Regions from separate parts of the Paeniclostridium hominis genome, predicted to be linked through region 4. Evidence: riboswitches for the same ligand, from Rfam matches in the RefSeq annotation. Region 4 holds a riboswitch; each other region holds the start of a gene.
The links. A riboswitch is a leader RNA that binds a small molecule or an ion and turns the genes downstream of it on or off. The one in region 4 is predicted to bind cobalamin.
Positions count from the first base shown of each region.

Region 1: it holds a riboswitch for cobalamin, as region 4 does, so the genes downstream of both, pcrA (DNA helicase PcrA) here and H8891_RS01610 (ABC transporter substrate-binding protein) in region 4, are expected to answer to the same signal.
Region 2: it holds a riboswitch for cobalamin, as region 4 does, so the genes downstream of both, H8891_RS14345 (cobyric acid synthase) here and H8891_RS01610 (ABC transporter substrate-binding protein) in region 4, are expected to answer to the same signal.
Region 3: it holds a riboswitch for cobalamin, as region 4 does, so the genes downstream of both, H8891_RS07820 (energy-coupling factor ABC transporter permease) here and H8891_RS01610 (ABC transporter substrate-binding protein) in region 4, are expected to answer to the same signal.

Region 1 covers NZ_JACRWD010000004.1:1,509-9,843, reverse strand. The annotation lists gene H8891_RS10620 (manganese-dependent inorganic pyrophosphatase) at 28-975, shown strand; gene H8891_RS10615 (peptidylprolyl isomerase) at 1,049-1,573, opposite strand; gene H8891_RS10610 (AAA family ATPase) at 1,672-2,259, opposite strand; gene H8891_RS10605 (patatin-like phospholipase family protein) at 2,360-3,109, opposite strand; gene H8891_RS10600 (M18 family aminopeptidase) at 3,223-4,521, opposite strand; gene pcrA (DNA helicase PcrA) at 4,550-6,772, opposite strand; cobalamin riboswitch at 7,134-7,320, opposite strand; gene H8891_RS10590 (NADH peroxidase) at 7,624-8,169, opposite strand.
Region 2 covers NZ_JACRWD010000012.1:2,178-10,512, reverse strand. The annotation lists gene H8891_RS14370 (cobalt-precorrin-8 methylmutase) at 1-446, opposite strand, end outside; gene H8891_RS14365 (GHMP family kinase ATP-binding protein) at 449-1,321, opposite strand; gene H8891_RS14360 (pyridoxal phosphate-dependent aminotransferase) at 1,323-2,393, opposite strand; gene H8891_RS14355 (cobalamin biosynthesis protein) at 2,405-3,361, opposite strand; gene H8891_RS14350 (cobyrinate a,c-diamide synthase) at 3,354-4,709, opposite strand; gene H8891_RS14345 (cobyric acid synthase) at 4,718-6,229, opposite strand; cobalamin riboswitch at 6,445-6,624, opposite strand; gene H8891_RS14340 (histidine phosphatase family protein) at 6,652-7,257, opposite strand; gene cobS (adenosylcobinamide-GDP ribazoletransferase) at 7,269-8,039, opposite strand; gene cobU (bifunctional adenosylcobinamide kinase/adenosylcobinamide-phosphate guanylyltransferase) at 8,043-8,335, opposite strand, start outside.
Region 3 covers NZ_JACRWD010000001.1:1,608,570-1,616,904, forward strand. The annotation lists gene H8891_RS07805 (energy-coupling factor ABC transporter ATP-binding protein) at 1-802, opposite strand, end outside; gene cbiQ (cobalt ECF transporter T component CbiQ) at 812-1,492, opposite strand; gene H8891_RS07815 (energy-coupling factor ABC transporter substrate-binding protein) at 1,486-1,779, opposite strand; gene H8891_RS07820 (energy-coupling factor ABC transporter permease) at 1,757-2,494, opposite strand; cobalamin riboswitch at 2,698-2,880, opposite strand; gene H8891_RS07825 (glycosyltransferase) at 3,079-4,143, opposite strand; gene H8891_RS07830 (glycosyltransferase) at 4,140-6,143, opposite strand; gene H8891_RS07835 (glycosyltransferase) at 6,206-7,363, opposite strand; gene H8891_RS07840 (glycosyltransferase) at 7,479-8,335, opposite strand, start outside.
Region 4 covers NZ_JACRWD010000001.1:328,151-336,485, forward strand. The annotation lists gene argF (ornithine carbamoyltransferase) at 1-817, shown strand, start outside; gene arcC (carbamate kinase) at 821-1,753, shown strand; gene H8891_RS01600 (Na/Pi symporter) at 2,032-3,657, shown strand; gene deoD (purine-nucleoside phosphorylase) at 4,002-4,712, shown strand; cobalamin riboswitch at 4,846-5,022, shown strand; gene H8891_RS01610 (ABC transporter substrate-binding protein) at 5,037-6,059, shown strand; gene H8891_RS01615 (FecCD family ABC transporter permease) at 6,078-7,178, shown strand; gene H8891_RS01620 (ABC transporter ATP-binding protein) at 7,178-7,945, shown strand.

The DNA of each region.
Region 1 (8,335 bases), on a different contig from region 4:
TTTTTCAAATATGAAAGGAGACTTAAAATGACTTTATTAGTTTTTGGTCATAAAAATCCTGATACAGATTCAATCTGTTCAGCAATATCTTTAGCATACTTAAAAAATAAATTAGGACAATCAGCTAAGGCTTATGCTTTAGGAGAAGTTAGAAAAGAAGCTCAATTCGTTTTAGACTACTTCAAAGTTGATGCCCCAACTGTATTAACTTCTATATCAAATATATGCATTGATGATGCTAACTTAGTACTAGAAGGTAAACCTCAAGTTATATTAGTTGACCACAATGAGTACGGACAAAGCATAGATGGACTAGAAGATGCTGATTTAGTAGAAGTTGTTGATCATCATAAATTAGGAGGATTAAAAACAGATACTCCTTTATCAATGAGATTAATGCCTGTTGGATGTACTTGTACAATAATAACTCAAATGTTTAAAGAAAATAATGTTGAAATACCTTATGAAATAGCTGGTCTTTTAATGTCTGCTATATTATCAGATACATTATTATTTAAATCTCCAACAACTACAGATATGGATAAAAAAGCTGTTGAAGAATTAAATAAAATAGTTAAAGTAGATGTTGAAAAATACGCTATGGATATGTTTAAAGCTGGTACATCATTAGATGGATTTACTGTTGAAGAAATAGTAAATATGGACTTTAAACCATTTGATATGGAAGGCAAAAAGGTAGGAATAGGACAAGTATTTACTTTAGATATAGATGCAGTTCTTAATAAGCAAGATGAATTTTTAAGTTATATAAATGGAACTGACTTTGATATGTTATTATTAGCAGTAACAGATATAATAAAAGAAGGTTCATATTTAATATACAAAGCTGAAGATAAAATAATATCTGATGCATTTAAAGTAAATGCTTCTCAAGGAGTATTTGTTGAAGGTGCGGTTTCAAGAAAGAAACAATTAGTTCCAAATTTAACAGAAGCAGTTAAGAAAAATATATAATTTTAAAATATAAAAAAAAGAGATTCTTAAACTTAAGAATCTCTTTTTTTTTATAACCATATATAATATACAATTAAATTTTTTCTACGTCAGAATAATCTTTTCCAAATGTTTCAACTGTAACTTTTTTCATTACTTGTGGAGTTTGAGGTTTATCCATTCTATCAGTTTTAACAGAAGCTATTTCATCTACAACATCAAGACCTTCTATTATTCTACCAAATGATGCATATTGTCCATCTAGGTGTGGAGAATTTGCATGCATTAAGAAAAATTGTGAACCAGCAGAATTTGGAGCCATTGTTCTAGCCATTGATATAACTCCTCTTTCATGCTTTAAGTTGTTAGTATGTCCATTTTGAGTAAATTCTCCTTTTATAGAGTATCCAGGTCCACCCATTCCATTTCCATTAGGGCATCCTCCTTGTATCATAAATCCAGGTATAACTCTGTGGAATGTAACTCCATCATAGTATCCTGACTCTACTAAAGATACAAAGTTTTTAACTGTATTTGGAGCTATATGTGGATATAACTCAACTTTTATTTGCTTTCCATTTTCCATTTCTATAGTTACTATAGGATTTTTATTTTCCATTTTATGTACTTCCTTTCTTATGAGTTTTATATTCTCATTTTATATTATATACCAATAACACTAAAAAATCACAAAAATAAGCTACTTATTTTAGTAGCTTATTTTTCATTTAATAATGCAGTTTCTTCATAATTTATATCTAATAAATCTAATATTTGCTTAGCTCTATCTTTCGTAGATCCTGAAACTTCTATATAATTTATATTCTCTGCTTTTAAGAAACTTAATATAGCTTCATCGATTTTAATAGCTATACTTTCATCTTGCCATCTTACTCCATCTTTAACATATCCAAATTCTCTAGGAACGTATATTATCATATCATAGTTTTGTATATCTTCTAATGCTAAACAATATAAATCCTTTAAAATTTGAATCTCTTTTTGAGTTCTTTTTCTATCTCCTAGCATAAATCTACCGTATATGTAAGGTACAAATGTAGCATAATCTGTAAGTGCATAATCAAATGCTGATAAATCGTCTTCTATTTTCTTTTGCCCTAAATATATACCATACTGCTCAGATATAGTTTCTATCATACCCTTATCTCTTAAATATTCAGTAGAGTATTCTAAAGCATATCCTACATCTAATCCAGATATCTTCATTTCTACATATAAGTGTTGTATTAATGTTGTCTTTCCGCATCTAGGTCCACCTAGTACAGCAATTCTTTTAGTTGCCATAATTTATATCAACTCCATATTTTATATTTCAAAATTAGAACTTTTTTATTATACTAATATACGACAATTTATTCAATGTTTTTAATATAATTGTAGTTATTTACAAATTAATATCCATATTTTTTACAATTTCATAACCTTCATTAAATATCTTCTTACAAAACTCACCTTCAAATCTTAGAGTAGCATTTTTTTCAAATATAGTATTTGGTCTTATAATAATTATATCTTCCTCTTTATATATGTTCTTTATATCTTCTGGTAATTCATAATCATGTTTCATAGTTATAACTATTATTTTATCCATTTTAGCTTCTATTAAGGGCTTTATTAAAACATTATTTAATATACCCCCATCTAATTTATATCCATCATATAACCCCTCTATTAAATCTTTGCCAAATTGTTCAAAAGGCTTTAACTCTTTTGACGGTCTAAACGGAAGTAATGAACTATATTTTATACTTAATAATGCATCTTCATAACTTAGTTCAGATATATCTACTATTTTTTCTTCTAATTTTGAATTTTCAACTTCCACATAATTGATATAGCAAGGTTTTGAATAACTTGAGTTGTTGATTAATCCTCTTAATTCATCAATTGCTAAAGAATTATCCACAGTATTATCAACTATTTTGATACCGTTTTCACCAATTTTCTGAATGTTTATCCACATTTCTTTCAACTTGTTAACATTTTCTGTGTATATATAATATCCATTTATAGCCCCTATAGATGTTCCAGCTATAGCATCAAATTTTATTCCTTTTTCATATAATCCATATATAACTCCAGCTTGAAATGCTCCTTTAGCCCCTCCGCCTGCTAGGCATAAACCTGTCTTCATCTAAAATCACTCCTATTCTTTTTCCTATATTTATTTTCATTAATGATTATAGGGGATGTCTAAAAGTAAAATACTTTTTATACATCCCCTAACTTTAACTTTTTTTATTAATTTTATAATTCATAAAATGTTTTAAAAGTTTTATATATATCCATATGATCTTCTACACATCCTAATTCTCTTATAGAATGCATAGCAAGTATCGGACTTCCTACATCTACTGATGGTATATCTATATGTGTAGATGATATAGGTCCTATTGTACTTCCACCTCTTACATCAGATCTATTAACAAATTCTTGGCAATTAACTCCAGCTTCTTTACATATAGATTTATAAACAGCTGTAGATTGACTATCACTTGTATATGCTTGATTTGCATTTATTTTTATAACTGGTCCTTTACCCATAACTGCTCTATTCGTTGGATCATGTTTTTCTGAAACATTAGGATGAACAGCATGTGCAAGATCAGCAGATATTATAAATGAGGAATATAAGCTTCTAAAGAATTCTTCTCTACTTTGACCTAAACATAAAGATATTCTTTCTAATACATTTATTAGCATATTAGAATCTGCTCCTTGCTTAGTTGAACTTCCTACTTCTTCATTGTCAAATACCGATACTACATTAACGCCTCTTGAAGGTTTAGAATCTATTAATGCATGTAAACTAGCATGTGCCATAGATAAATTATCTAGTCTTCCACAAGATATCATTTCTTCATTTGGTCCTATTAGCATACCTTTTTCATATTCATATAAAAATAAATCAAAATCAAGTATTTCTTCTACTTTTCTTCCTAACTCATTAGCTATAGTTTTTATTAAGAAATTATCTTTTTCTAATGTATCATTTAATAATCCTACTAATGGCAACATATCCTTTTGCTTATTTAAAGCTACGCCTTCATTTACTTGTCTATTCATGTGTATAGCTAAATTAGGTATTATACATATAGGTCTATTTATATTTATTAAAGTTTCAACAGGTCTTAGTATATCTTCTCCTTTTAATATAACTCTACCTGCTATAGCTAGTGGTCTATCTAACCAAGTGTTTAATATAGGTCCTCCATAGCATTCTGTATTTAGTTTTAAATAAGTTTTTTCAACTTCCATCTCTGGATTTGGTTTAATTCTAAATGAAGGTGAATCTGAATGAGAACCTATTATTCTAAATCCATCCTCTTTTAAATTATCAGTATCAACAGTAAAAGCTATTATAGCTGATGAATTTTTAGTTGTGTAATACTTTCCGCCTTTTTCTATAGTCCACTTGTCTCTAGCATCAAGTTTTTTAAATCCATTCAATTTTAATAATTCTTCTGATGTTTCTACTGAATGAAAAGCTGTTGGACTTTTCTCTATAAACCCGATTAAATTTCTAGCAAATTCTTTTGAATTCATATTAAATCCCCCTTAATTATATTAAATTTTATAGTAAATCTAATGTAGTGTATTCTTTATTTATTTTCTTTATACCTTGATTATTAAAAGCTATTGTTAAATCAGAGCCAGAAGCTGCTACTACAGTTCCTACCCCAAACTTAGGATGATGAACCTTAGAACCTAATTTTATATCATCAACATTAGATTCAGTTTTACTTTCTTTTATAGTAGCATTAACCTTACTTGCAACATTTGCCTTATTCATAGACTTCATATATTTTTGCTTATACTTATCTAATATATTGTAATTTGCTTTAGAATAACTTAGCTCATGCTCCTCTTTATTTAATTTTTCTATGCACTCTTCTGGTAATTCCTCCATAAATCTTGATTGTATAGATGGATTAGTTTTTCCATAAAGAGTTCTTTTCTTTGTAAGTGTCATATATAACTCTTTTTTAGCTCTTGTTATCCCAACATAGCAAAGTCTTCTCTCCTCTTCTATATCTGACTCACTCATAGATCTTACGGCCCTTGATATTGGGAATAATCCTTCTTCCATACCAACTAAATAAACTACAGGAAACTCTAGTCCTTTAGATGTATGTATAGTCATAAGAGATACTCTATCGTCTTCTTCATCATCACTTTCTGAAGAAGTAAGAGCAACATTAGTTAAGAAAGTTTCTAAATCTTTTTCTTCACTAGTATTTTCAAATTCTATAGCTATAGATATAAACTCTTTTAAGTTATCTATTCTATCTTGAGATTCTTCACTTTTATCTTTTTCAAGTTCATCTAAATACCCTGTAACATCAAGTACCTTTTCTATAAGCTTACTTACGGAATAAGCATCTTTTATTACTCTAAGTGTTCCTATTAAATCTACAAATCCATTTATATTTGCTCTAGCTTTTGTAGATATATCTGAATTAGTATCTACATCTAAAAGCACAGAAAATATACTTTCTTGTCTTAAACTTGCTCTATCTTCTATTTTTTCTATAGTTCTAAGTCCAATTCCTCTTTTAGGTACATTTATTATTCTTTTTAAAGATATATCATCTTGTACATTTTGAAGAACTCTTAAATAAGCAACTAAATCCTTTATCTCTTTTCTTTCATAGAATTTAGTACCACCATATATATTATAAGGTATTTGACTTCTATTTAAAGCATCTTCTATAGCACGTGCCTGTGCATTTGCTCTGTATAGTACTGCAAAATCTTTGAAAGGTTTATTTTCTTTTCTATGGATTCTCCATATATTATCAGCTACAAAATCAGCTTCTTCCATTTCATCATTTGCAACTTGTATCTTTATTTTTTCCCCTTCTTTTTGCTCACTCCACAGTTTTTTTCTTTTTCTTTCTATATTGTTAGATATAACTGTATTTGCAGCATCCAATATGACTTGAGTTGATCTATAATTTTGTTCTAATTTTACAACATGAACATCTTCATAATCTCTTTCAAATTCAAGTATATTTCTTATATCTGCACCTCTCCAACCATATATACTTTGGTCATCGTCTCCAACAACACATATATTTTGATGCTCTTTAGCTAATAATTTTATAAATTCATATTGAGCTTTGCTTGTATCTTGATACTCATCAACCATTATATATTTAAATTTATTTCTATAATAAGCTAGTACACTTTCTTCAGTCTTTAACAATTCTACTGTCTTTATTATTAAGTCATCAAAGTCAAGTGCACTATTTCTTTTTAATCTATCTTGATAAAGTGTATATACATCAGCAATTTTACTCATTCTAGCATCATTTCTATGCATATCCTTATATTCTTTAGGAGTTAGTAATTTATCTTTTGCTCCAGATATATAACTTATAACAACTTTAGGCTCAAATGCTTTGTCACTTAAATTAAGTTCTTTTAAACAATCTTTAACTAAAGTTACTTGGTCTGAACTATCATATATAACAAAAGATCTATTATAGCCTATTCTATTTATATCTTTTCTAAGCATTCTAACACAGCATGAGTGGAAAGTTGTTATCCACATATCTTTTACATCTGAATCTATGGTTTCTTCAACTCTTTCCTTCATTTCATTTGCCGCTTTATTTGTGAATGTTATTGCTAATATATTACTAGGATGTACTCCTTTATTTTTCATAAGATGAGCTATTCTAGTTGTTAAAACTCTCGTTTTTCCAGATCCAGCTCCTGCTAATATAAGTACTGGTCCTTCTGTTTTAAGTACCGCTTCTTTTTGGGCGGGGTTTAGCGAATCTATATCCATTAATTACCTCCTACAGTCAATGTTATATGTATATTTTAATCTATTATCTATATTAATTCAAATTTATTAATTCTACATATTAATGATATCCATAATTTACAATCTTTAAAATCATATCGTCTTTATAATTAAATAAAAACTCCTTAGATAAAATCTAAGGAGCTAAAGTTAGGCTAAAATATAATTTCTTTATTTATATTAATCTAATAAGATTAGGGGCTTAATTATATATTAGGATTTAAAATAAAAAAATCCCAATACCGGGATTAGGATTAATATAACTTAATAGTTTGTATACAAAATAATCATCATCAACTTATTATATACAAATTTTAAACTATTTTCCTTCACCCCGAAGAAATTAATTTATATATTATAGGCAGGTCTCCTGGCTTAGCTTCATCTTACTACTTTTCCTTCCCATAACTTATATTAAGTCACAGTGGTATAAAAAGTTTCATCAGCATAACAGTAGCGGGGGCTGCAGAGGATTTTAACCTCTTTCCCTATTAATTTTATAAATAAAAACCTATAATATAGTATATTAAATTTTCATCATATGTAATAGTATTCTATAAAAATATTATTACTCCTTTATTTATATTTAGATATCTTTATATTTTAATCATATTATATTTAAACTAGTATTATTACAGTATAAAGATATTTATCTAAAAATTTAGTTTGATAAAATCCTTTAACCATATTTACTAATTTAATTTCTTATACATCATCCAACGACTAAAATTGCCTATTTAGTATTTTGTCTAATGCAATTTATACTTTCTATTTACTTAAATATATTGAAAATAAATAAGGAAGAAATCTATTTAGATTTCCTCCTTTATATATTATTTCCCAAAATGTCTATTTAATAATCCTAAGAATGCTTTACCATGTCTAGCTTCATCTTTACACATTTCATGAACTGTATCATGTATAGCATCTAATCCTAATTCTTTAGCTTTCTTAGCTAATTTTAATTTTCCGTCAGTTGCTCCGTATTCTGCTTCTACTCTTGCTTTTAAGTTAGCTTGAGTATCTGCTACTACTACTTCGCCTAATAATTCAGCAAATTTAGCTGCATGTTCTGCTTCTTCAAATGCTATTCTCTTATAAGCTTCTGCTACTTCTGGATATCCTTCTCTATCTGCTTGACGACTCATTGCTAAGTACATTCCTACTTCTGTACATTCTCCTACAAAGTTAGCTCTTAATCCTTCTACTACTTCTGGATCTACGCCTTGTGCTACACCTATTCTATGTTCATCAGCCCAAGTCATTTCACCTTTCATTTCTTCAAACTTACTAGCTGGTGCTTTACATATAGGGCACACTTCTGGTGGCATTTCTCCTTCATGTATATATCCACATATTGTACAAACAAATTTTTTCATATTTATAATCCTCCTAAATTTATATAAACTTTTTATTAATTTCCCTATCAATTCAACCTTTAATTTTGTTAACTTTTGACTTTACTCATATATATACTACCCTATATTACTATATTAAATCATAAATTTCAAAATTTTTCTGATTTTTAGTTAATATAATAAGAGG
Region 2 (8,335 bases), on a different contig from region 4:
ATGACTTTATATAAAGCTGTTGGAGCATTTCCAAGTACAAAAACTTTTTTTCCTTCTTCTTTTGATGCAACTTCTACTGCTGCCATAGATCTAGTTATTCCTTTTTCTTTTGCTAGTTTAGCTACTTCTTCATCACTTACAAAACATTTATATTTGCATTCTAGAGCATCTAACTTTCTTTTGTTTATACCGCTTAATGCCATATTTGTATCTGTATAAATAGTAGCTTTGTTTTTTAATGCATTTGATATTTTTTCTACCGCTGTTTCAGATATTTTTAATATATCTAAATATTCAAAGTCTGCCGTTGTATGTATAGCTCTTTTTATAATTTTTTCTTCTAAATCATTTTTAAATTTATAATCTGGTCTTATTTCATCAATTATTCCTTGTATTATTTCAAAACTTTTATTTTCTATCATCATAGGGTTTTTAATGTATTCCATGTTTAATCACTCCTAAGTCCCCCAGCTATTATATTTGCTGTGTATATTTTTTTATATTTTTTATTTATCTTTCTATCTATAAGCTTAGTTTTAATTATTTCTTCATTCATATCAGATTCTAAAAGTATTCCTACCACAGTTCCACTATGCGCAATGTTGACTCCATAGGCTCCATACTCTTTCGATATATCCATTATTTCATTTAAATATTTCTTTTTATGTATGTTTTCATTTGCAATACTACTTATATTACAAGCTTGTCCTATTAAATTTAAATCTTTCTTTTTTATACCTTCTTCTAGAAGCTTAAAAGCATATTCTATTATGTATTTATTTTGCTTTTTTAACTTATTGTAATTTTCTTTTTTTCTTATGTATTTTGTACTTAGAGTTTCATTAGGTTCTAATATTAATACTTTTCCAGTATCTAAAACACCTAATTTTTTTATTACATTTGCATCTAAAGGATTAAAAATTGTATTTTCTTTAATATAAATAGAATCTGTGGGCTCTATCTTTGTTGCAAGCCTAGATATTTCATATTCATCTAAATTTTTTCCTATAAGATTTAAAGTTGCTTTTATAGTAGCTCCTATATCAGCAGTTGAGCTTGCCATGCCTTTACTTATAGGTATTTCACTATTTATATCTATAGATATATGTTTTAATTCTTTTTTAGGTAAATTAAAGTATTTAAAAACTTCTTCTATAGCCTTTCTAGCTTTTAAAGGACCTTTTTTTACATCCTCTATTCTTTCTTCTAAAGTAACTATTGAGTATCTATCTATAGCATAAGATGATAAATACTCTTTATCCTTTACAATACCTTGAACAAATTCCCCACAAGAAGCTGGACATATTCCACGTGATTTCATTCTATTCTCCTAGAATTTTAGTTAATTGATTTATTAACTCTAAATTTTCTTCATGGCTCTTTATAGCTACTCTTATATAATTTTCATCTAGATTTCTAAAGTTAGATGCATCTCTTATAAGAATATCGCCTTTTATGAACAATTCTTCTTTTAATTCTTTCGCCGTTTTATTTTTTAATTTAATTAATATAAAATTAGTATCTGTTTTATAGGCTTTAATTTCTTTAATTTCATTTAAATTTTTAAGCATAAAATTTCTTTCTTTTATAAAATACTTTTTACTTGCCTTTATATATCCCTCTTCTTTAAATAGGTAATTTGAAAGTACATCTGCAAAAGTGTTTATAGACCATGGCTCTTTTATTTTATACATATTTTCCAATAACTTTTCATCGCTACAAACACCATATCCTAATCTTAAACCTGGCAGGCCAAAAAATTTAGTTACTGCTTTGATTATAAATATATTCGGGTTATTTTCTATATATTTTACTAAACTATATTTTTCTTCTTTTTCTACAAATTCCATAAAAGTCTCATCAATTATAAGTAGCTTATTATGTTTAGTTAAAATTTCTAATAATTCACTCAAATCATATACTCTACCTATTGGATTGGATGGATTGCATATAAATAAACTATCGAATTTATCTATATTTTCTTTTATATTATTTATATCTATTTCAAAATCTTTATCCTTATCTAGATATAAGTTTATTACATCTACATTGTTTAGTAATGCGCCTCTTTCATATTCTGAAAATGTAGGATTTAATATAGCTAATCTTTTATTTATACTTTTCATTAAGAGATATATTATCTCTGTTGCACCGTTGCCTGGTATTATAAATGAACTTTTAACATTAAGATAATTAGCTATGTTTTTTCTTAAATTGGTATAATTTATATCTGGATATTTAACACATTCTCTTAATCCATCTAATATATAATTTTCTAAATTATTTATTAAATATGGGTTTATGTTAGAGCTAAAATCAATTATATTTTTTGAATCTTTATTGTAAGTTTTACACATAATCTCTACATTAGCTCCATGTCCAAGATCATTCATTTTTTCACCTTCTATCTAATTAAATAAATTATAATAGAAAATATCACTAATGCCACAAAAGATGTAACATACATTATTCTATTAGTTTTTAAAATATCTTCTATTTCTAATTCTCTGTGTTTATCACCTATAGTAGGTTTATAAACTTCTTTCCCAAAATATATATTAGTACCACCTAATTGAACTCCAAGTGCACCTGCTACTGAACCTTCTGGATACGCACAATTTGGACTTTTATGATTTTTTCTATCTCTTATGGCTATTCGTATACTTTCTTTAGCATTTAGTCGAAGCATTAAACTTGCTATAATCATAAAAAATGGAGTTATCCTTGCAGGTATAAAATTTGCAATATCATCAATTTTTGCAGATGCAAATCCTATATCTTTATACTTTTCATTTTTATATCCTACCATTGAATCTAAAGTATTTATGGCTTTATAGACCATCGCAAGTACAGGCCCACCTATAAATCCATACATCATAGGAGATATTATTCCATCTACAGTATTTTCTGCTACCGTTTCAACTGTAGCTCTTATTATCTCTTGTTCATTTAAATTAGTTGTATCTCTACCTACTATATAAGACAACTGTTTTCTTGATTTTTCTATATCTCCAGTTTTTAAAACCTTATATATCTTCTTAGCTTCATCTGCTAAGCATTTTGTAGATAAAGTTGTATATAGTATTATTGATGCTACTATAACATAAGATATTTTACTAAATGTAAATACACTAATTATTAAATTAGTTACTATAAATGTAGTTCCTACAGTTATAATCCACAATACAAATCCGCCCATTTTTAATTGTCCTGATGTCTTTGATATACTTCGTATTTTATTTTCTACAAATCTTATTAAATTTCCAATAAATCTAACTGGATGAGGAAAAGAATACGGATCCCCTATTATTAAATCCAGTATGTAGGCTAATGTCATTATAATTACAGTTAAACTATTCATCTCTACCACCTACAAATTTAATTATGGCATCTAAGTTATTATAAAAGTGGGTATGTAAATATGTAGCTAAAGTATTACCTTTTGAATATCCTCCATCCCATTCATCTAATACTTTATTTCCTCTTTTTTTAATCATTTTATATGCACATGGTTCTTCACTATTAAATACTGAATGATGAAACTCGTGACCTTTTATTACATCTCCTTTTTTAGAAAGTATTGTATCTATTTTAGCAATTCCATCGCAATACCCAAATCTTTTTAGAGACTTAGTCATTTCACTAGTTCCTTTAAAAATTCCAACCATGTTAAATTCATCATCATTTGAATCTTTAAGCTTTTCTCCTAAATACATTAACCCTCCACACTCAGCATATATAGGTATATTCTTTTCATGAGCTTCTTTTATAGACTTTCTCATACTTTGATTTGCATCTAGTTCTTTTGCAAACAATTCTGGAAAGCCTCCTCCTATATATATACAATCCGCTTTAGGCAAATGCTTATCATTAAGGGGACTAAATTTTAATATTTGTACACCCATCTGTTTTAATAGTTCTAAATTTTCTTTGTAATAGAAATTAAAAGCCTTATCATAAGCTATAGCTATTTTTTTATTTTTAAACTTTGGTAGATCACTTATATCAAAGTTACTTTCAATTTCTTCACCTTCTGATATCTCAATTAATCTGTCTATATTTATGTATTTTTCAATCTCATTTCCTAAATTATTAAACTTCTCTGTTAAAGAATCTATTTCTACACTTGGAACTAATCCTAAATGCCTTGATTCTAATGAAAATTTTTCATTAGGTGGAAAATATCCTAAGACTTCAATTTTACAATATATTTCTATAGCTTCTTTTATAAGTTCATAGTGTCTTTGAGTTTTTACGTTATTCACTATTACACCTTTTATATTTACATTTTTATCAAGTTCTTTATATCCTAATACCATAGCAGCTGCTGATGATGACATAGCCTTTCCATTTATAACTAATATAACTGGAGCTTTTAGTAATTTTGAAGTGTATGAACTTGTACAAGCATTTAAGTCAATTCCAAATCCATCATAAAGACCCATTACACCTTCAATTACTGATATATCTGCATCTTTAGAAGCATTATTTACTATATATTTAATTTTTTCATCATCTAACATATAAGAATCTAAGTTTCTTGAATCTCTTTTAGTTATAAAAGTATGGTAAGATGGATCTATATAATCTGGTCCAACTTTATAAGGTTGTACTTTTAACTTTCTATTAGTTAGTGCTTGCATTATTCCTAGTGATATAGTAGTTTTACCTACTCCACTACTCGTTCCTGCTATTAATATTTTTTTCATAATTTCACCTAACCATTTATAATTTCATATATTTTATCTATATCTAGACATTGTCTTAATATATCTGCTAATTTGTCATATTCTTTATTCTTAAATTCTTCAAAAGAATTTATAGAACTCTCTACACCCTCTAATCCCTTTTTCTCTCTAACTGAATTTAGTAAACTTCTTGTAAACTCAACATCATCAAATATTCCATGAAGATAAGTCCCAACTACATTTCCTTTTTCATTTACACATCCTTCAACATATGAAGTTTCTTCATTTAATTTTTTTACTATAGTATTTAAAGGTTTATTAATTCCTTTACTTATTCCCATATGAATTTCATACCCTCTAACACTTTTATTTCCTAATAAATTTAAGTAACCCCCTAAATTCTCATTTATTACAGCTTCTACTTGAGTAGTTACTTTTTCTTTTTCAAATATAGTTTCTATCTCTAAAAGACCAAGTCCATCTATTTCTTTTATAGACCCTTCAACTCCATCTGGATCATATATTTTTTTACCTAGAAGTTGATATCCTCCACAAATTCCAAATATTAATTTACCTTGTCTTTCTAAGTCTTTTATTTGCTTTTCTAATCCGCTCTCTCTTATATAAATTAAATCTTCTATTGTATTTTTGCTTCCTGGTATAATAACCATATCTGGATTTGATAAAGATTGTCCTTTTTCTACATATCTAATACTTACATCCTCTTGTATTTCTAGCATATGAGCATCTGTGAAATTAGACATATAAGGAGTTCTTATAATTTCAATATTTATATCATTTTGTCTAAATTGTTTATTAAATCTATCCGTCACACTATCTTCATCTTCTATATTTAAATCACTATAAGGAACAACTCCTAATACTGGAACTTTTATAATATCCTCTAGCATATCTATACCAGATTGTAAAAGTTCTACAGTTCCTCTAAATTTATTTATGATTACTCCTTTAACTCTAGCTCTTTCTTTTTCTTCTAATAAAAGCATAGTTCCTGCGATTGAAGCAAAAACTCCACCTCTATCAATATCAGCTACTAAAATTACTGGAGCATCTGCAATTTCAGCCATTCCCATATTAGCTATATCTTTATCTTTTAAATTTATTTCTGCACAACTACCCGCACCCTCTAAAATAACTACATCATATTCACTACTTAGATCTCCATATATACTTTTAAGCATAGACGCTAATTCATCCTTATACCCATGATAAGTACTAGCACTCACATGGTCTAAGACTTTGCCTTTAACAATTACCTGACATCTATTTTTCCCAGCAGGCTTTAATAAAATAGGATTCATTCTAACATCTGGTTCAATACCACAAGCTTCGGCTTGAGTAACTTGAGCTCTCCCCATTTCTAATCCATCTTTAGTTATATATGAATTTAGTGCCATATTCTGAGATTTAAAAGGTACGACTCTATATCCATCTTGTTTTAAAATTCTACATAACCCTGCCGATAAAGTACTCTTACCAACATTAGAAGCTGTTCCTAAAAACATTAACGATTTACTCATATTATTAATCTCCTTAAACAACAAAAAATTCACTTCTTTAATCTTTTAACAACGTTTAAAATACTCTACATTATTCAGATATGTGATTTGATAATTATTTTTATCTATAAATTGAAGATTTAAATTTATAGAAACATAAAAACCTATCCTCTAAAGGATAGGTTTTTAAAAATGCACATACTTCACCAATTTTTAAAATCCTTCACCCCGAAGATTTTATATTCATAAACTAGGCAGGTCTCCTGGCTAAACTTCAACCTACTTCTATTCCTTCCCGTAAATCGTCACAGTGGTGTCTAATAGTTTCGTCAGTATCACAGTAGCGGGGGCTGCGAAGGATTTTTACCTTCTTCCCTATTAATCTTCAATGAAGAACCTAATTTATGTTAATTTTATAATATTTTTATGTATTCTTATTTATTCTAAGTTAAATGAGATGTATTATTTAGTGTTTGAATCACTGGAAATCCATCAACTATATCAATAATACTCACTGATGCATTATTTATTTTAAAATTCCAATGAAATTCATAAGTTTTCCCAATTAAGTAAGATATAATATTTCTTATAGTTCCTGCATGAGAACATATTAAAATAGTCTTATCTTTATTGCAACTTATTATTTTATCTATTTCTTCACGTACTCTATTATATGAGTCTATTAAACTTTCTCCATTAGGATATCTATAATTAAATCCTTGTGAAATTAACTTTTCAAATTCTTCTGGGTAATTTTTTTGTATAATGTCAAAATTAAACCCTTCGAAATCTCCAAAACTAATTTCTTTTAAATTTTCTTTTTCTATAATATTTATTCCTCTAGATTTTGATATTTCTAGTACAGTTTGTTTTGTTCTAGTCGATGTAGTTGTATATATAGAATCTATTTTTTCTTTTTCAAGAAATTCATTTAATTTAGCTATCTGTAATTTCCCTAAATCACTTAGTTCGCTATCTATATGACCTGATAAATTCCCATCTATATTATCATTAGTTGTTGCATGCCTTACTAGTATTAATCTAGACATCTATTCACCTCTTACTTTAATCCAAAAATTAAATATATATAGATTAAATACATTACTTCCATAAGCTCAGAAATACATCCAAGTATATCTCCTGTTATCCCATCTATTTTAGAATATATATATCTTACAAAACATCTTGATAATATAATCATTATAGGTATGAACGCTATTACTTTAATTAAATCTAATGAATTTAAGTTAAATAAAGTAATACCCATAATTATTATTAATATAACTGTATACACTATTCCAGTTAATATCATTTTTAAAGAAGGTTTGCCTATAAATACATTACCCATTCCATTTTTTCTCGGAGTGACACTTTTATAGCAAGCTATTACAATTGCCATTCTCGCAAATACAGGCATAAATATTAAATTATATAATTGTCCTGATTGTACAATTGAATATATTAATCCAAGTTTCATCAACATTAAAAATAATACTGATAGCATTGCATTTGTTCCTAATCGTGAATCTTTCATTATCTCTAATATTTTTTCTTTATCTCTATAACTATATATACCGTCAAATGTATCTCCTACACCATCTAAATGAAGACCTCCAGTTAATATCACTGTAGATATCAAAATATTTACAGAAGTTATATAGCTATCAAATAAAAAACTTGATACTAATCCAATTATAAAATATAAAATTCCTAATACAAACCCTACTAAAGGAAAGTAATACATTGTTTTATGAAACTCTTCATCAAAACCTATATTTACCCTTATTGGAATTCTAGTAAAAAATTGTAATATACCTATAAATCTTTTCATAAGTTACTCCTTAATCTTCATAGGTATACCACTAACTACAAAATAGACTTCATCAGCACATTTAGCTATATACTGATTTATCCTACCTACTATATCAGAGTATACTCTACAAAGTTTATTATCTGGAACTAAACTCATACCTAGCTCATTAGTTACCATTACAAAGTATAAATCTGTTTTTTCTACTTCTCTTATAAGTTTATATATTTGATCTTTTATGTAAGATTCCATTTCATTAGTTTCTTGTGGCGTACAATTATCAAAATCTAGTTTGTATTCAAACATTAAATTATTGA
Region 3 (8,335 bases), 1.3 Mb from region 4:
TTTTTAAACTATTAAAGTAGATATAAAGTTCTTCTTCTTTTTTAAATAAAGGTAAATTCATATTCTTATGAACTTTTACAAGCCAAGGAAGATTTAATCCAGCATTTACTATAGCTTTATCTTCTTTAAATACAGTTTCACAATCTCCTTCTATTACTACATTTCCTTTATTAAGCACATATATGTAATCACAAATTTCATATATCAAATCCATATCATGACTTGATATAGCTATTTTAATTCCTTTATCACATAAATCTTTTAATATTTTTACTATAGCCTTTGTACTTTCAGGATCAAGCCCTGCTGTTGGTTCATCTAAAAGAACTACTTTATTTTCCATAGCTATTACAGATGCTATTGCTATTCTCTTTTTCTGACCATAACTTAAAAAATGTACTGGCTTATTTATTAAATCTAGGGCATTAACAAGCTCTAATGCTCTATGTACTTTTTTATCTACTTCTTTTTCATCCAAACCAATGTTTCTTAAAGAAAAAGCAACATCGTCATATACTCTTGAATAAAATATTTGCTTATCTGGGTCTTGAAATACTATACCTACTTCTTTTCTTAAGTTATATAAATCTTTTTTCTTATAACTTAATTCTTTATTATTATAAAATATCTTTCCATCAGACGGTTTTAAGATACCTACTAAATTCATAAATAAAGTGGATTTTCCAGAACCATTTGCTCCAATTATTCCAATCATATTTCCATTTGAGAAATCTAAACTTATATTATCTATTGCCTTATTTGATTTATCGTACTTGTATGTTAAATTACTTACCTTAAACATAGTTCTCTCCTATATATGAAATTTCCCATCATACAACTTTATATCTAAAGTTATACTCATTTCCTCATATCTTTTCATCATTCTAAAAAACAAGACTTTTATAAGTAGTGCCGTTGAATTATACGAGTTTTTTAAATTTGTATACCCAAATTTTAATTGCTGTGATTTATATATATTTTTTACTTCTTCTAAGAAAATAAATATAAATCTATACATTAAAACCATAAGTTCTAATAATGTATCTGGAATATGCAATTTTTTAAATATAATTATTAACTGATTAAATGGAGTAGTAAGTATTAAAAAATAAATAGATATAACTGAGCTCATAGCTCTTAGTAATATATGTATAGAATTCTCAATTGCAAATTTAGTCGTACCTATATAAAAACTAAATATTTTTATATCAAATAAAAAATCTTTATTTTCAAAAGATATATTAACTAAATTAAGTGTAGTTCCTATAATTAAAAAATATATAGGTATCTTTAAGCACTTTATATACAATTTAATATCAACTCTTGCTAAAAACACAATTAACATGCTTATAAATAACATTATTAATAAATGTAGACTAATACTATTAGTTATTAAAGAAATTGCCATAAAAATAAAAGTAACACCTACTTTAATCATTGGATTAGCATTTGTTAGATTGCTATTATAAGCACATTTATCAATTTCTAGCATTTACCTTTTTTACCTTTTCTAGAACCTAAATAATATCCTATAAATCCAGCTCCTATTGCTGCTTGTGTAGAGAATAATAAACTTTCTATTTCTCCACTAGGTGGTTCGTATAAGCTACTAAACCATGGTTTATAATCTGGGTTTATTTCAGAAATTAAATTTTCTGCTTCTCCGTCAGCTCCCCCATACTCAGCTTTAGAATTTAAAAGTAAAGGAGTTATTATAAGTATTATTGTTAAAGCAAGTAATATAAAGTTTTTAGTTTTAGTTTTCGAATTTGCACTCATTATCTTCAACTCCTTCTTCATTATTTTGTGTTATTAAATTATATACTAAAGTAGTTAATAATCCTTCTGCTATAGCTATAGGTATTTGAGTCGTGAAAAATACTCCTAAGAATTTAACTGCAGATCCAATCACTCCTCCTGCAGGATCAGGAAATGCTAGTGCTAATTGTATTGCTGTAACAGTGTATGTAGCTAAATCGCCTAATGCCGCTGCTAAAAATACACTCACACCAATACTTAAATTTCTTTTTCTACAAAACTTAAATATTAAATATGAAACTATAGGTCCAACTATTGCCATTGAAAAAGCATTAGCTCCTAATGTAGTAAGTCCACCATGTGCAAGTAATATTGCTTGGAATAATAATGCTATTGTCCCTATTACAGCCATAACAGCTGGCCCAAATAATATTGCTCCTAATCCTACTCCAGTAGGGTGTGAACAACTACCTGTTAATGATGGTATTTTTAGTGCTGATAATACAAATACAAAAGCTCCTGCTAATGCTAATAATACCTTTTTCTTTGGATCTTTTTTAACTATTTCATTAATTGCCTTTAATCCATATACGAAAAATGGAATAAATACTATGGTCCAAAGTATTGACCATTTTACTGGTAAAAATCCTTCCATGATATGCATAGCGCTTGATGTAGTCGGGTTTAACAGTACAATTAAAACACCGGCTACTACGGATAGTGTTAAATAATTCATTTTAGTACCTCACTTTTTATTATAAATAATATAAATTTTTGTGATAAATTAATTTATAAATTTAAATATAGTTTTTAAGTTTATCAGGTACAAAAAAAATCCTAACTTTTGGATTAGGATTTAAATAACATCTTAAATAATACCTAAGCCTATAAAAAACCAAGATATTACTTTTTTAATTATTTTCCTTCATCCCGAAGAAACTAATTTAATTACTGTAGGCAGGTCTCCTGGCTTGGCTTCATTTTACTCCTTTCCCTTCCCATAATATACATTACAGTGGTATTTGAAAGTTTCATCAGCTTCACAGTAGCGGGGACTGCAGAGGATTTTAACCTCTTTCCCTTTTAATCTTATTTCTAAAAACCTACAATAGATATATTTAATTTATCACATATTTATTAATTCTATAAATATCTTTATATTCCTCTAATTTTCTTAGATTTATAAAATTAACTAATACTCCATTATTCTAACAAATTTCAACAAAATAATCTAGAGAGTTTATTTTTTTATAAACTCTCTAAAAAAAATAATACTATTTAATAAGATTCATATATATAAATAAATGTAAATTTTATAATTTATTGCTCATTGTTAAAAAACTGCTCATTTTGAGCTATATACTCATTATTAGGGTTAATCTTATAAGCCTCATTATGATGTTTTATAGCTTTTTCTATTTTATTTATTGTATAATAACAAACAGTAAGTTGAAGGTGAGGTTTCCAAGTCCAATATTCTGGAGAAATAAATCCATAACAATTTTTTGGCATTTCCAAGTTGAATATACTTTCATACCAACTTATTGCTTCTTCATATCTACCTTCCTCTTTAAAGCAATCTGCTAATCTATACACTGCTTCAGCTCTAGGAGATGTATATTCAAAAGTTTTATATATACTTTCCCTAGCATTTTTGTAATCACCTTTAAAAAAATAACAATCAGATACCTTACACATAGCATCTATTTTTTCTTCTACCCACACATCCATATTACTAAATTCAGTAAGAATTTTTATAGCATCATCGTAAAACTTATTATAATAAAGCTCTTTTCCGTAATAATAAATATCTCTTGTTGATAATTTATGACCTTCATCTAATTTTTTTCTATAAATTCTAAGATTCCTATCTCCTGCATCATGTAGTTTTTGATGTGTTATTGCTACTTCACTTTCATATACATTCCCACTAACTCCTAAGTATTCATGTATAAATCCAACCCATTTAAAATTATTTTTTCTTTTAACTAATCTATTTCTTTTATATCTTAACAATGGTTCTCCACTTTCATCTAATCCTCTGTGGTCTGTCATTGTAACTGTGTCTATATTAGAAGTTAAATTTTTCTTTATATCTAATAACTTGATTTGATCTTCTTTAAATAATACCTCATCTGCATCTATCCAAAATATATAGTCTTTTGTAGCTTTACTAAAAGAATAATTTCTAGCGGCAGCAAAATCATCTATCCATTTAAAATCATAGATTTTATCAGTGTATTTTTTAACTATTTCTTTTGTTTTATCTGTTGAGCCTGTATCTACTATTATAATTTCATCTACTATGTCTTTTACACAATCTAAACATCTTCCTATAACATCTTCTTCATTTTTTAATATCATGCATAAACTTATAGAAATCATTCTTTGCCTCCATCAAATAATTTTTCTATTTCAGGCATAACAATAGACTTATCAAAATCAAATTTTTCTACTTCCTTTAAATTTCTTATATATAAATCCCTTATATCTTTATTTAATATCATAAGTCTAAGTCCATAGTATAATCCATCTTCACTATTTGAAACCATAAGACCTAATTTATCTTTAAATAAAGCCCTTGATCCATGATTATCTGTTGCAACTACTGGTTTTCCTAATACCATAGCCTCTATGATTGCAAGGCCTAATGCTTCTGCATAAGACGGTGATACAAACACATCACACATTTTTACCCATGGATAAGGATTTTTTTGATATTCAATTAATTTACAGCTACTTTCTAACTTCAAATCTTTCACTAGTTTTCTTAAATTTTCTTCTTCTTCTCCACTACCTAGTATTATTAACTCATGGTCTATTCTTTCATCTATTAGTTTTTTATGAACTTTAATTAATCTATCAAATCCTTTTTCTGATCCCAATCTACCTATAGACATTATAGTAAATTTACTTTTTTTGTATTTTATATATTCTAACGATAATTCACGTATTTTAGATACATCATTAGGAACGTATATTCTTTGTAGTTTTGAATTTAGACCATTTCCTACAAAATCTGTAAATGATTTACTTACTCCATCAGATACACTTATAATTTTGTCCATTCTTCCATATATATCAGTTACATAATCTTTTGAATTTCCGCATACCATCAAAGAAAAATCACCATGAAGCCAAGTTATTTTCTTTGCATTTGGAGTTCCAAATCTACAAATTACCCATGTTGTAAATATACCTAAAAAACCTATTTCTACATCATATTTTTTTTCTAATTCTAAATTAAAATTTCCACTTAAGTATTCCTTATACATTTCATCTACAGTATCATACATATACACTACATTCACATTTTCATTTATATCATATAAGTAACTTTTTTCTTTTGCTAAGACTACTAAATCTACATTATATTTTGAATAATCTAGATTATCTAGTATCGACATTAAAGCCTTTTCTGCTCCTCCATCAGATAAAAGATACATTACAAATAAAATATTTTTCTTATTATATTCTTTATATGAAATTTTCTCTTCAAATTCTAGTTCCTTTAAAATAATTTCATCACCTATTTTAAATTTTTTAATTATCCTATTTTTATCATCTATTAAATTGCCTCTTTCACAAAGCATAATAGCTTTATTAAACATAAATTTTATATGATTTTTTATATTATCTGCTACATCTGATTTAAACAAATCTTTATTATTTATATAAAATCTGCACATTTCTCTTAGTATAGATTCTGTATCTTCTAATCTTTTTTTACAGTTATCCGATACCACTATATAATTATCTCTAATTCTTCTTAAACATAGTTTTTTAGGTATATATAAAACCCTCTTAGCTAATAAAAACGATTGAATAGAATACAATTTACTCTCATCTAATATTCCTTCATAAAAGAAAAGATTATTTTGAATTATGAAATCTCTTTTATACAAATTCGATATATCAAGATTATTATAGTCTGCTGTTGTAAAATATTTTTTTAAAAAATCTTCACCTTTAATACATTCAGATTCTATATTTTTACAGCTCTCATTAAAATCATTTTCCTCAGATACTTTAGTATCAAATTTGACCATATCTAAATCATATTCTTTAGCTTTTTCATAACAAATTTTCATAGCATCTTCATCTAAATAATCATCGATATCTAAAAAGTATATATACTCTCCTTTAGCATTTTGTATTCCAATATTTCTAATAGCAGATATGCCTATATTTTTTTCATTTGATATTATTTTTACAAAGTCATATTTTTCTTTATATTTATTTAATATATCTAAACTTGAATCTGTTGATTTATCATCTATAACTATTATTTCTATATCATCTAATGTTTGATTTATCGCACTTAAAATACATTCATCTATATACTTTTCTACGTTATATACAGGTATTATTATACTTACCTTCATGATTACCCCCTAAAACTATCTATAATTTAAATAATTTTTGTACGTTAAAATTATAATATCTATCATATTTTTATTTCATCAAGCAACCTTTCTATTTCAGGCATAACAATAGACTTATCAAAGTCAAAATGTTCTACTTTTTTTAAGTTTCTTGTATATATTTCTCTTATTTCTTGATTTAATATCATAAGTCTAAGCCCATAATATAAGCCCTCTTCGCTATTTGAAACCATAAGCCCTAATTTATCTTTAAATAAACTTCTAGGTCCATGGTTATCTGTTGCAACTACTGGTTTTTCTAATACCATAGCTTCTATAATTGCAATGCCCAATGCTTCTTGATAAGATGGTGATACAAACACATCACACATCTTTATCCATGGATAAGGATTTTTTTGATATTCAATTAGTTTACAACTACTTTCTAGGCCTAGATTATTTATTAAATTTTTGAGATTTTCTTCTTCCGCTCCACTACCTATTATTATTAATTCATGGTCTATTCCTTCATCTATCAGTCTTTTATGAACTTTAATTAATCTATCGAATCCTTTTTCTGATGATAATCTTCCTATTGACATTATAGTAAACTTACTTTTTTTATATTCTATATCTTCTAATGATAATTTGCGTATTTGATATATATCAATAGGAACATAAATTCTTTGCAGCTTTGAATTCAATCCATCTCCTATAAAATCTATAAATGATTTACTTACACCATCAGATACACTTATAATTTTATCCATTCTCCCATATATATCTCTTGCATAATCTACTGTATTTGCACCTACAACTACTTTAAAATCACCATGAAGCCAAGTTATTTTTTTTGCAGTTGGACTTCCAAACCTACAAATTGCCCATGTTGTAAATAAATCTAAAAAGCCTATTTCTACATCATATTTCGCTCCTAATTCTAAATTGAAATTTCCGTTTGCATATTCCTCATACATTTCCCTTAAAGTATCATACATATATACTACATTTACCTTTTCATTTATATTGTATAAGTAACTATTTTCTTTTGCCAATACCACTAAATCTACATTGTATTTTGAATAATCTAGATTATCTAATATTGACATTAAAGCCTTTTCTGCCCCTCCCCCGTATAACATATACATCAAAAATAATATATTTTTTTTATTATTAGACCCTTCATATGAAATTTCATCATCTACTTTAAATTTTTCAATCATTCTATTTTTATCATCCATTAGATTACCTCTTTCACAAAGTATAAATATAATCATCTTTAAATTTTTTTAATACAGTTTTTTAGATATTTATAATTTAAATAACTTTTATCTAATGTACAATTTAAGCACCTGCTTAGTTTTTTATTTCGTCAAGCAATTTTTCTATTTCAGGCATAACAATAAACTTGTCAAAATCAAATTTTTCTACTTCCTTTAAATTTTTTGTATATAATTCTCTTATTTCTTGATTTAGTATCATAAGTCTAAGCCCATAATATAAGCCATCTTCACTATTTGAAACCATAAGTCCTAATTTATCTTTAAATAAAGCTCTAGATCCATGTGTATCTGTTGCAACTACCACTTTTCCCAATACCATAGCTTCTATAATTGCAAGTGGTAATGCTTCTGTATAAGATGCCGATACAAATACATCACACATTTTTATCCATGGATAAGGATTTTTTTGATATTCAATTAGTCTACAGCTATTTTCTAACTCTAACTCCTTTACTAAACTTTTGAGATTTTCTTCCTCCGCTCCACTACCTATTATTAGTAGTTCATTATCTATTCCATCATCTAATAGTCTTTTGTGAACTTTAATTAATCTATCAAATCCTTTTTCTGATGATAATCTTCCTATTGACATTATAGTAAATTTATTTTTTTTATATTCTATATCTTCTAATGATAATTTACGTATTTGATATATATCAGTAGGAACATATATTCTTTGTAATTTTGAGTTAAAACTATCTCCTACAAAATCTGTAAATGATTTACTTACACCATCAGATACGCTTATAATTTTATCCATCCTTCCATATATATCTTTTACATAATCTACTGTATTTCCACCTACAGTTAAAGAAAAATCAGTATGAAGCCAAGTTATTTTCTTTGCATTTGGATTTCCATATCTACAAATTACCCATGTTGTAAATATGCCTAAAAAACTTATCTCTACATCATATTCTTTTTTAAATT
Region 4 (8,335 bases):
TAGATGTGCTTTTGAAGTAGCTGCTATGGATTTGGGAATAGGGGTAACTTATATAGGTCCTAGTGGATCTCAAATGGGGAAAAAAGAATCAATAAAAGATACAGCCAGAGTACTTGGAAAACTTTATGATGGTATCGAATATAGAGGGTTTTCTCAAGAAATAGTGAATGAACTTAGTGAATTTTCAAAGGTTCCTGTTTGGAATGGATTAACAGATGAATTTCATCCTACACAAGTATTAGCTGATTTATTAACTATAGAAGAAAAAATAGGTAAGCTAAGGGGAGTAAATTTTGTATATATGGGAGATGCAAGAAATAATGTGGCTAACACATTGATGATAGGTTGTGCAAAAATGGGATTAAACTTTACTGCTTGTGCTCCGAAAGATTTATTCCCTTCAAAAGAATTAGTAGATAAATGTAGGGAAATAGGAAAAGAAAGTGGATCTATTATAACTTTAACAGATGATATATATTTAGGAAGTAAAAATGCTGATGTAATATATACTGATGTTTGGGTGTCTATGGGAGAGCCAGATGAAGTATGGAAAGAAAGAATTAATAAGCTTAAAAGATATCAAGTTAATGTAGAAGTCATGGAAAATGCTAAAGAAAATGCTATATTTATGCACTGCCTACCAGCATTTCATGATTTAAATACAAAAGTTGGAAAAGAAATATATGAAAAATTTGGCATATCGGAAATGGAAGTAACAAATGAAGTATTTGAATCTGAAAATTCTGTTGTATTTGATGAGGCAGAAAATAGAATGCATACTATAAAAGCTTTGATATTAGCTACACTTGGAGTTTAGATTATGAAAAATTTAGTTATAGCACTTGGAGGAAATGCTTTAGGAAAAGATCCTAAAGAACAACTAGAATTAGTGAAAAATACTTCTAAAATAATTGTGGATTTAGTTGAAGAAGGATATAAAGTAATTATAAGTCATGGAAATGGACCTCAAGTAGGCGTTATAAATTTCGCTATGGATTTTTCTTCGAATAATGGAGGGAATACGCCTAATTTTCCTTTTGCTGAATGTGGAGCTATGAGTCAAGGTTATATTGGGTATCATCTTCAACAATCTATAAAGGAAGAGTTAAATAAAAGAAGTATTAAAATGGATATTGTAAGTTTAATAACACAAGTTATTGTTGATAAAAAGGATGAAGCTTTTTTTAATCCAACAAAGCCAGTAGGTATGTTTTATAGTAAAGAAGAAGCTAAAAAAATAAGCGATGAAAAAGGATATAAATTTATAGAGGATAGTAATAGAGGCTATAGAAGAGTAGTACCTTCTCCTAAACCACAGGAAATTTTAGAAGTTGATGTAATAAAAAAACTATCAAAAGAATGTATAGTTATAGCTGTAGGTGGAGGAGGTATACCTGTAATAAAAGAAGAAAATTCTTATATAGGAGTAGATGCTGTAATTGATAAAGATAAATCGAGTTGTAAACTAGCAACAGATTTAGGGGCGGATACGCTTTTAATATTAACAGCTGTTGAGAAGGTATATATAAACTACAACAAAGAAAATCAAAAGGCTATAGATACTATGGATATAGATTTAGCAAAGGAATATATAAAAGAAGGATACTTTGCAAAAGGATCTATGCTTCCAAAAATTGAAGCTTGTATAGAATTTGTAGAAAATAATAAAAATGCTAAAGCTATAATAACTTCCTTAGAAAAGGCAAAAGAAGCATTGAGCGGATGTACAGGAACAAGAATAATCAATAGATAAATAGATAAAAAGCGAGTAAATTAACAATTTACTCGCTTTTATTGTTGTTTTTTAACAAAATTAACGATTTTTTAACTGTAAAAGTTTGATTTTTAACTAAAGTTTAATTGTTTTTTAATAGTTAACATTCTCTTAACAATATATTAACACTTAGTTAACAGATGGTTGTTTTTCTTAACATTAACTTAACTAAAATTGACAAAATATTTGGTAAAATTAAAATAACGAAAGAGGTAAATTAAATTTTTATATTTATATATCAAGGAGGAAAAAATTAAGTGCAAATAGCAATAAGTTTAATGGGAGGACTGGGGCTTTTCTTATATGGTATGAACCTTATGGCAGATGGGCTTCAAAAATCGGCAGGAGAAAAATTAAAAAGAATAGTTGAGCTTTTAACTAGCAATGTATTAATGGGGGTTCTAGTTGGAGCTTTGGTTACAGCAATTATACAAAGTAGTAGTGCAACTACAGTTATGGTAGTAGGATTTGTTAATGCAGGAATTATGACATTACCCCAAGCTATAGGGGTTATAATGGGTGCAAATATAGGTACAACTATAACAGCACAATTAGTATCACTTGATTTAGTTGGAATAGCACCTTTAGCATTAGGTATAGGTATTGTTATATACTTATTCTCTAAAAATCAAAAGACTAAGACAATGGCAGAAATATTAATTGGATTTGGTATATTATTTACTGGTATGGACTTTATGAAAGAAGCAGTAAAGCCATTAGCTGAGTACAAAGGGTTTACTGATGCATTAGTAGCTTTTGGTAATAAACCAATATTAGGTATATTATTAGGATTTGGTATAACTGCAATAGTTCAAAGTTCAAGTGCATCTATGGGTATGTTATTAGCACTTGCATCTCAAGGGTTAATACCTTTAGCTGCAGCGCTTCCTATATTATATGGAGAAAACATAGGAACTTGTGTTACTTCATTAATATCTAGTATAGGTGCTAGTATAAATGCTAGAAGAGCAGCGCTAATGCATTTGGTATTTAATGTAATAGGAACGATTGTATTTATGTTAATATTAACTAAGCCAATAACTATGATGGTTCAGTATTTAAATCCAGAAGATGTTAGTAGACAAATAGCAAATGCTCATACATTATTTAACGTAATAAATGTTATATTATTATTACCGTTTTCAAAATATATAGTTAAACTTACTATGAAACTTATGCCAGAAAAAGAATGTGAAAAAGAAAAAGATAAAACTGTGTTTTATATAGATGAAAGAATGATGGAAACTCCATCGATAGCTTTATCAAACACTGTAAAAGAAACTTTAAGAATGGGTGAAAAAGCTAAATTAAGTTTAAATAATGCAATGGAAGGATTTTTAGAAAAGTCAAAATCTAAGGTAGATGCTTCTTTTGAAGAAGAAAAGCTTATAAATAAATTGCAAAAGAGTATATTAAATTTTTTATTAAAATTATCTAAAACTTCACTAAATTATGATTCAAGAGAAAGTGTGGATTTATTATTTAACACTGTAAATGATATAGAAAGAGTTGGAGATCATGCTGAGAACATAGCTGAACTTGCAATATCTACTATAGAAAATAACTTAAATGTATCTAAAGATGGAGAGAAAGAATTAAAAGATTTATATGAAAAAGTTATAGAAACTTATAATACAGCACTAGAGTGTATGGAAAAATCTGATACAGATTTAGCTTGTAGAGTTATAAAACTAGAAGAACAAGTGGATATAATGGAAAAAACTTGTAGATTAAATCACATGAGAAGATTAAATGAAAATTCTTGTAATATAGATGCTGGGGTTATTTTCTTAGATTTATTAAGTAACTTAGAAAGAGTTGCAGATCACTCAGCGAATATAGCTCAACAAGTTATAAAAGAAAGTAATAAAAATTTAGCATAAAGTAAATAATAGAACCTTGCCAAGATGCAAGGTTTTAATTTATTTAAATTAAAAAATAAAATTATATTATAAAAATTCTAAAAATTAAATTAAAGTATTGTATTATTAAGTAAAAAAATGTAAAATATATATATGATATAGTGTATAATAAATTAAAAAAGTGTAGAATAATTGAAGTGATAACATATGTATATATATGTATTTTTCTTCATAAAATTTAATAAAAGTTAAATAGTATATCAGTTTCAAATGTAAATGAATTATTTAATTAAAAAAGAAGATAATATATTATTAAAATATTAGTTTTAAGAAAATAAATTTAAAAGGAGAAAAAGATTATGGCAATGGGAGCACCAACACCACATAATAACGGAAAATTAGGAGATATAGCAGAAACAGTATTATTACCAGGAGATCCTCTAAGAGCTAAGTTTATAGCAGAGACATTTTTAGAAGATGTAGTTCAATACAATACTGTAAGGGGAATGAATGGTTATACAGGTTACTATAAAGGAAGAAGAATATCTGTACAAGGAACAGGTATGGGATGTCCATCTATAGGAATATATACATATGAGTTAATACATTTTTATGGAGTAAAAAATCTTATAAGAATAGGTTCAGCAGGAGCTTTACATGAAGATTTAAAAATGCATGATATAGTTATAGGTATGGGATCATGTACAGACTCTAATTACGCATCACAATATAACTTACCAGGTACTTATGCACCGATAGCAAGTTATGAGTTACTTAGCAAAGCTGTAGATGTAGCTAAGAGTCAAGGTGTTGAGCCTAAAGTAGGAAATATATTATGTAGTGATGTATTCTACGGAGATGACGGATTAGAAGGTTTAGCAAAATGGACTAAAATGGGAGTATTAGCTGTAGAAATGGAATCGGCTGCACTTTACATGAATGCTGCTAGAGCTGGTGTTAATGCACTTTGCATATTAACAATATCAGATTGTCCATTTAAAGGTGAAGCTACAACTGCTATGGAAAGACAAACAGCATTTACAAGAATGATGAATATAGCTTTAGAATTAGCTTAATATATATTTAAAAGTTATATAAAATAAGATAAAAAGCTCGAATTTGAAAGATATTTTACAAATACGAGCTTTTTTTATTGTAGTAACTCTTATTTTCTAGAATTGTATATAAAATTATGCTAATATTATAATGATAAATATGAAAAATTTAGGTTTTAATATTAAAAGGGAATAGTGTGTAAATCACTAGCAGCCCCCGCTACTGTAAATATGGACGAGTCTTTATAAAACCACTAAAGATTATTCTTTGGGAAGGAAAAGATTAGGATGAAGTATGAGCCAGGAGACCTGCCTAAATTACAAACTTTCGGAGGGAGAGGAAAAATGAAAATTTCAAAAAAAATTAAAGTAGGATTACTTAGTTTAGTGGTAGGACTAAGTATAGCCGGTTGTGCAAAAACTGAAACAAAAAAAGAAGAAGCTAAAAACACAAAGGTTGAAAGTAACACTGAGAAAAATGATGGATATTATCCAGTTACAATAACTTCTCATAACAGCAAAAAAGAAGCAATAAAAGTTACTTTTAAAGAAAAACCTAAGAAAGTATTAGCTGTATATCAAGATTCTATTGAAACTATGCTTGCATTAGGACTTGAAGATAATATGGTAGCTGCAGCAGGGCTTGATCACAAGGTTAAAGATGAGTATAAAGAAAGCTTTAAAAAGGTTAAATACTTAGATGAATTTACACCTTCTAAAGAAACTGTTACAATGTTACAACCAGATTTAATATTAGGTTGGTATTCATTATTTTCAGATAAAGCAATCGGTGATGTAAGTTATTGGCAAGATAAAGGTGTAAATACATATATGGCACTAAACAGTGGTGCAGTTGAACCAAAAACTATACAAAATGAGTGTGACGATATATTAAATATAGGTAAAATATTTAATGTTGAAGATAAAGCTAAAAAAATAGTTGATAATATAAATAACAAAGTAAATAAAATTGTAGAATCAGAAAAAGGTAAAAAACAACAAACAACGTTAATAATAGAGTTAATTGATGGTAAAATTAGTGGATATGGAAAAACAACTTTAGGTGGAGATATGGTTACTAAGTTAGGTGCTAAACTTTTAAATGAAGATGGAAATTCATTAAGTAAAGAAGATTTAGTAAAATTAAATCCAGATAGTATATTTGTTGTTTACATGAATAGAGAAGACGATAATAAAGCAAGTGAAACAAAAGATTTAGTAATGAAAGATAAAGCATTACAAAGTTTAAATGCTGTAAAAAATGATAGAGTTTACCCAATTGAACTTGGACAAATGTATTGTAGTGGGGTAAGAACTATAGATGGAATTGAAACATTTGCAAATGGACTTTATCCAGATCAAAAATAGAAAGAAGGATATTTACAGATGCATTCAATTAAAAGCTTAGAAAATTATGATATGAAGGAAAAGAAAGGCTTTGTTAAATCAAAGCCTTTATATATTTTAGTTATAATGTTATTGATATTTTTAGTTATAATGTCTATATTAATAGCTGTAACTATAGGGTCAAGTGATATATCTATAAAACAAGTATATGATGTGATTGTATTTAGATTATTTAATATAGCAGATAAAAGTCTATCAAGTGGAGCAATTCATGATGTGGTTTGGCTTATAAGATTACCTAGAATAATTCTAGCGTTATGTGTGGGAATAGGTCTTTCTGTAACTGGAGTTGTTATGCAGGCCATAGTTAAAAACCCATTGGCAGACCCATATATTTTAGGGGTTTCATCAGGAGCTTCTTTGGGAGCAACGTTAGCTATAATGCTAGGATTAACTACATTTTTAAATGGAAATGCTATAGGGGTATTTGCATTTATAGGAGCCTTTGTAGTTTCTATGTTAGTTTTGGTAATTTCTAATGCTGGAGGTAGGCCAAACTCTACTAAATTATTGTTAGCAGGTATGGCTTTAAGTTCGGTTTGTAGTGCATTTTCAAGTTTTATTGTTTATATAAAAAATGATGCTGAAGGAATGAAAAGTATTACATTTTGGCTTATGGGAAGCTTAGGTGGAGCTAAGTGGGAAGAGATAGTTTTTATACTTCCACTTATAATAATTGGATTATTATTTTTTATGAGTCAATATAGAATTTTAAATTTAATGTTATTAGGAGATGAAGTTTCTATAACTCTAGGAACTGATTTACATATCTATAGACAGATTTATTTAGTTATAACATCTTTGATGGTTGGATTAGTAGTTTATTCAGCGGGAATGATAGGCTTTGTTGGACTTATTATACCTCATATTGTTAGGATTTTCTTTGGAACTGACCATAAAAAACTTATCCCGATATCAGCTCTTTTAGGTGCTATATTTTTAGTATGGGCAGATGTACTTTCTAGAATTATAATAGAAAATGCAGAACTTCCAATAGGTATTTTAATATCTATGGTAGGTGCTCCATTTTTCGTATATCTAATGATAAGAAAAAGTTATGGTTTTGGAGGTTGTAATTAATGAATTTGGAAACTAAAGACCTTAAAGTCTTATTAAATAAAAATGAAATTTTAAAAGGTATTGATATAGAATTAGGAAATAAAGAATTTATAGGAGTTATAGGACCAAATGGAAGTGGCAAGTCTACTTTGCTAAAGTGTTTATACAGAAATTTAAGTCCAAGTAGTGGAAGTATATATATAGATAAGATAGAAATTGGAAAAATATCTACTAGAGAAAGTGCTAAAAAAATAGGAGTTTTAGCACAACATAATCATCATAGTTTTGATTTTACAGTACTTGATATGGTTTTAATGGGGAGAAGCCCATATAAAAAACTTATGGATAGAGATACAAAAGAAGATTATGATATTGTTTATGAAGCTATTGATAAAGTAAATATAAGACATTTAGCAAATAGAAGTTTTAATAGCTTATCTGGAGGAGAACAACAAAGGGTGATTCTTGCAAGAGCTTTGGTACAAAAAACTAAGTGTCTAATTTTAGATGAACCTACAAATCATTTAGATATAAAATATCAATTGCAGTTAATGGAAATTGTAAAAAATTTAGGTATTGAAGTTATAGCAGCTATACATGACTTGAATATAGCAGCTATGTACTGTGATAAAATTTACGTTTTAAAAGGTGGAGAAATAGTAGCTTATGGAACTCCGAAAGATGTTTTGACAAAAGAGTTTATAAAAGAAGTTTATGATGTTGATGCAAAAGTTATAAAAGATGAAGATGATGATTCTATAAATATTATATATAAAGGTTGTAGATAGTAAAAAAGAGGTGATTAAATTTAATCACCTCTTTTTGTCTTAAAAATGAAAAGATTATGACGTTTCTATAAAAAAGGTAAAATATGTTTATTTTCAAAAGTTTAGCAATGATATACTCAAAAATATATATTATCAAAATAAAACTATTGATAAAACTTAAAAAATGAGTTAGTTATACTAAACTTAAGAAAAATTAATATAAACAAAAGTTAATAAATACTAAACTTAAGAAAAATTAATATAAACAAAAATATAAAGTTAGATATAAAACTATTGAAAATACTAAAAACAAAAAAAATAAAAAAGTTAAAAAATATAAAAAAAATTGCTTGCAAAAAAATAAAAACTTAATATAATAAATATTGTAAGTTTAATAAAACTAAATTTTAT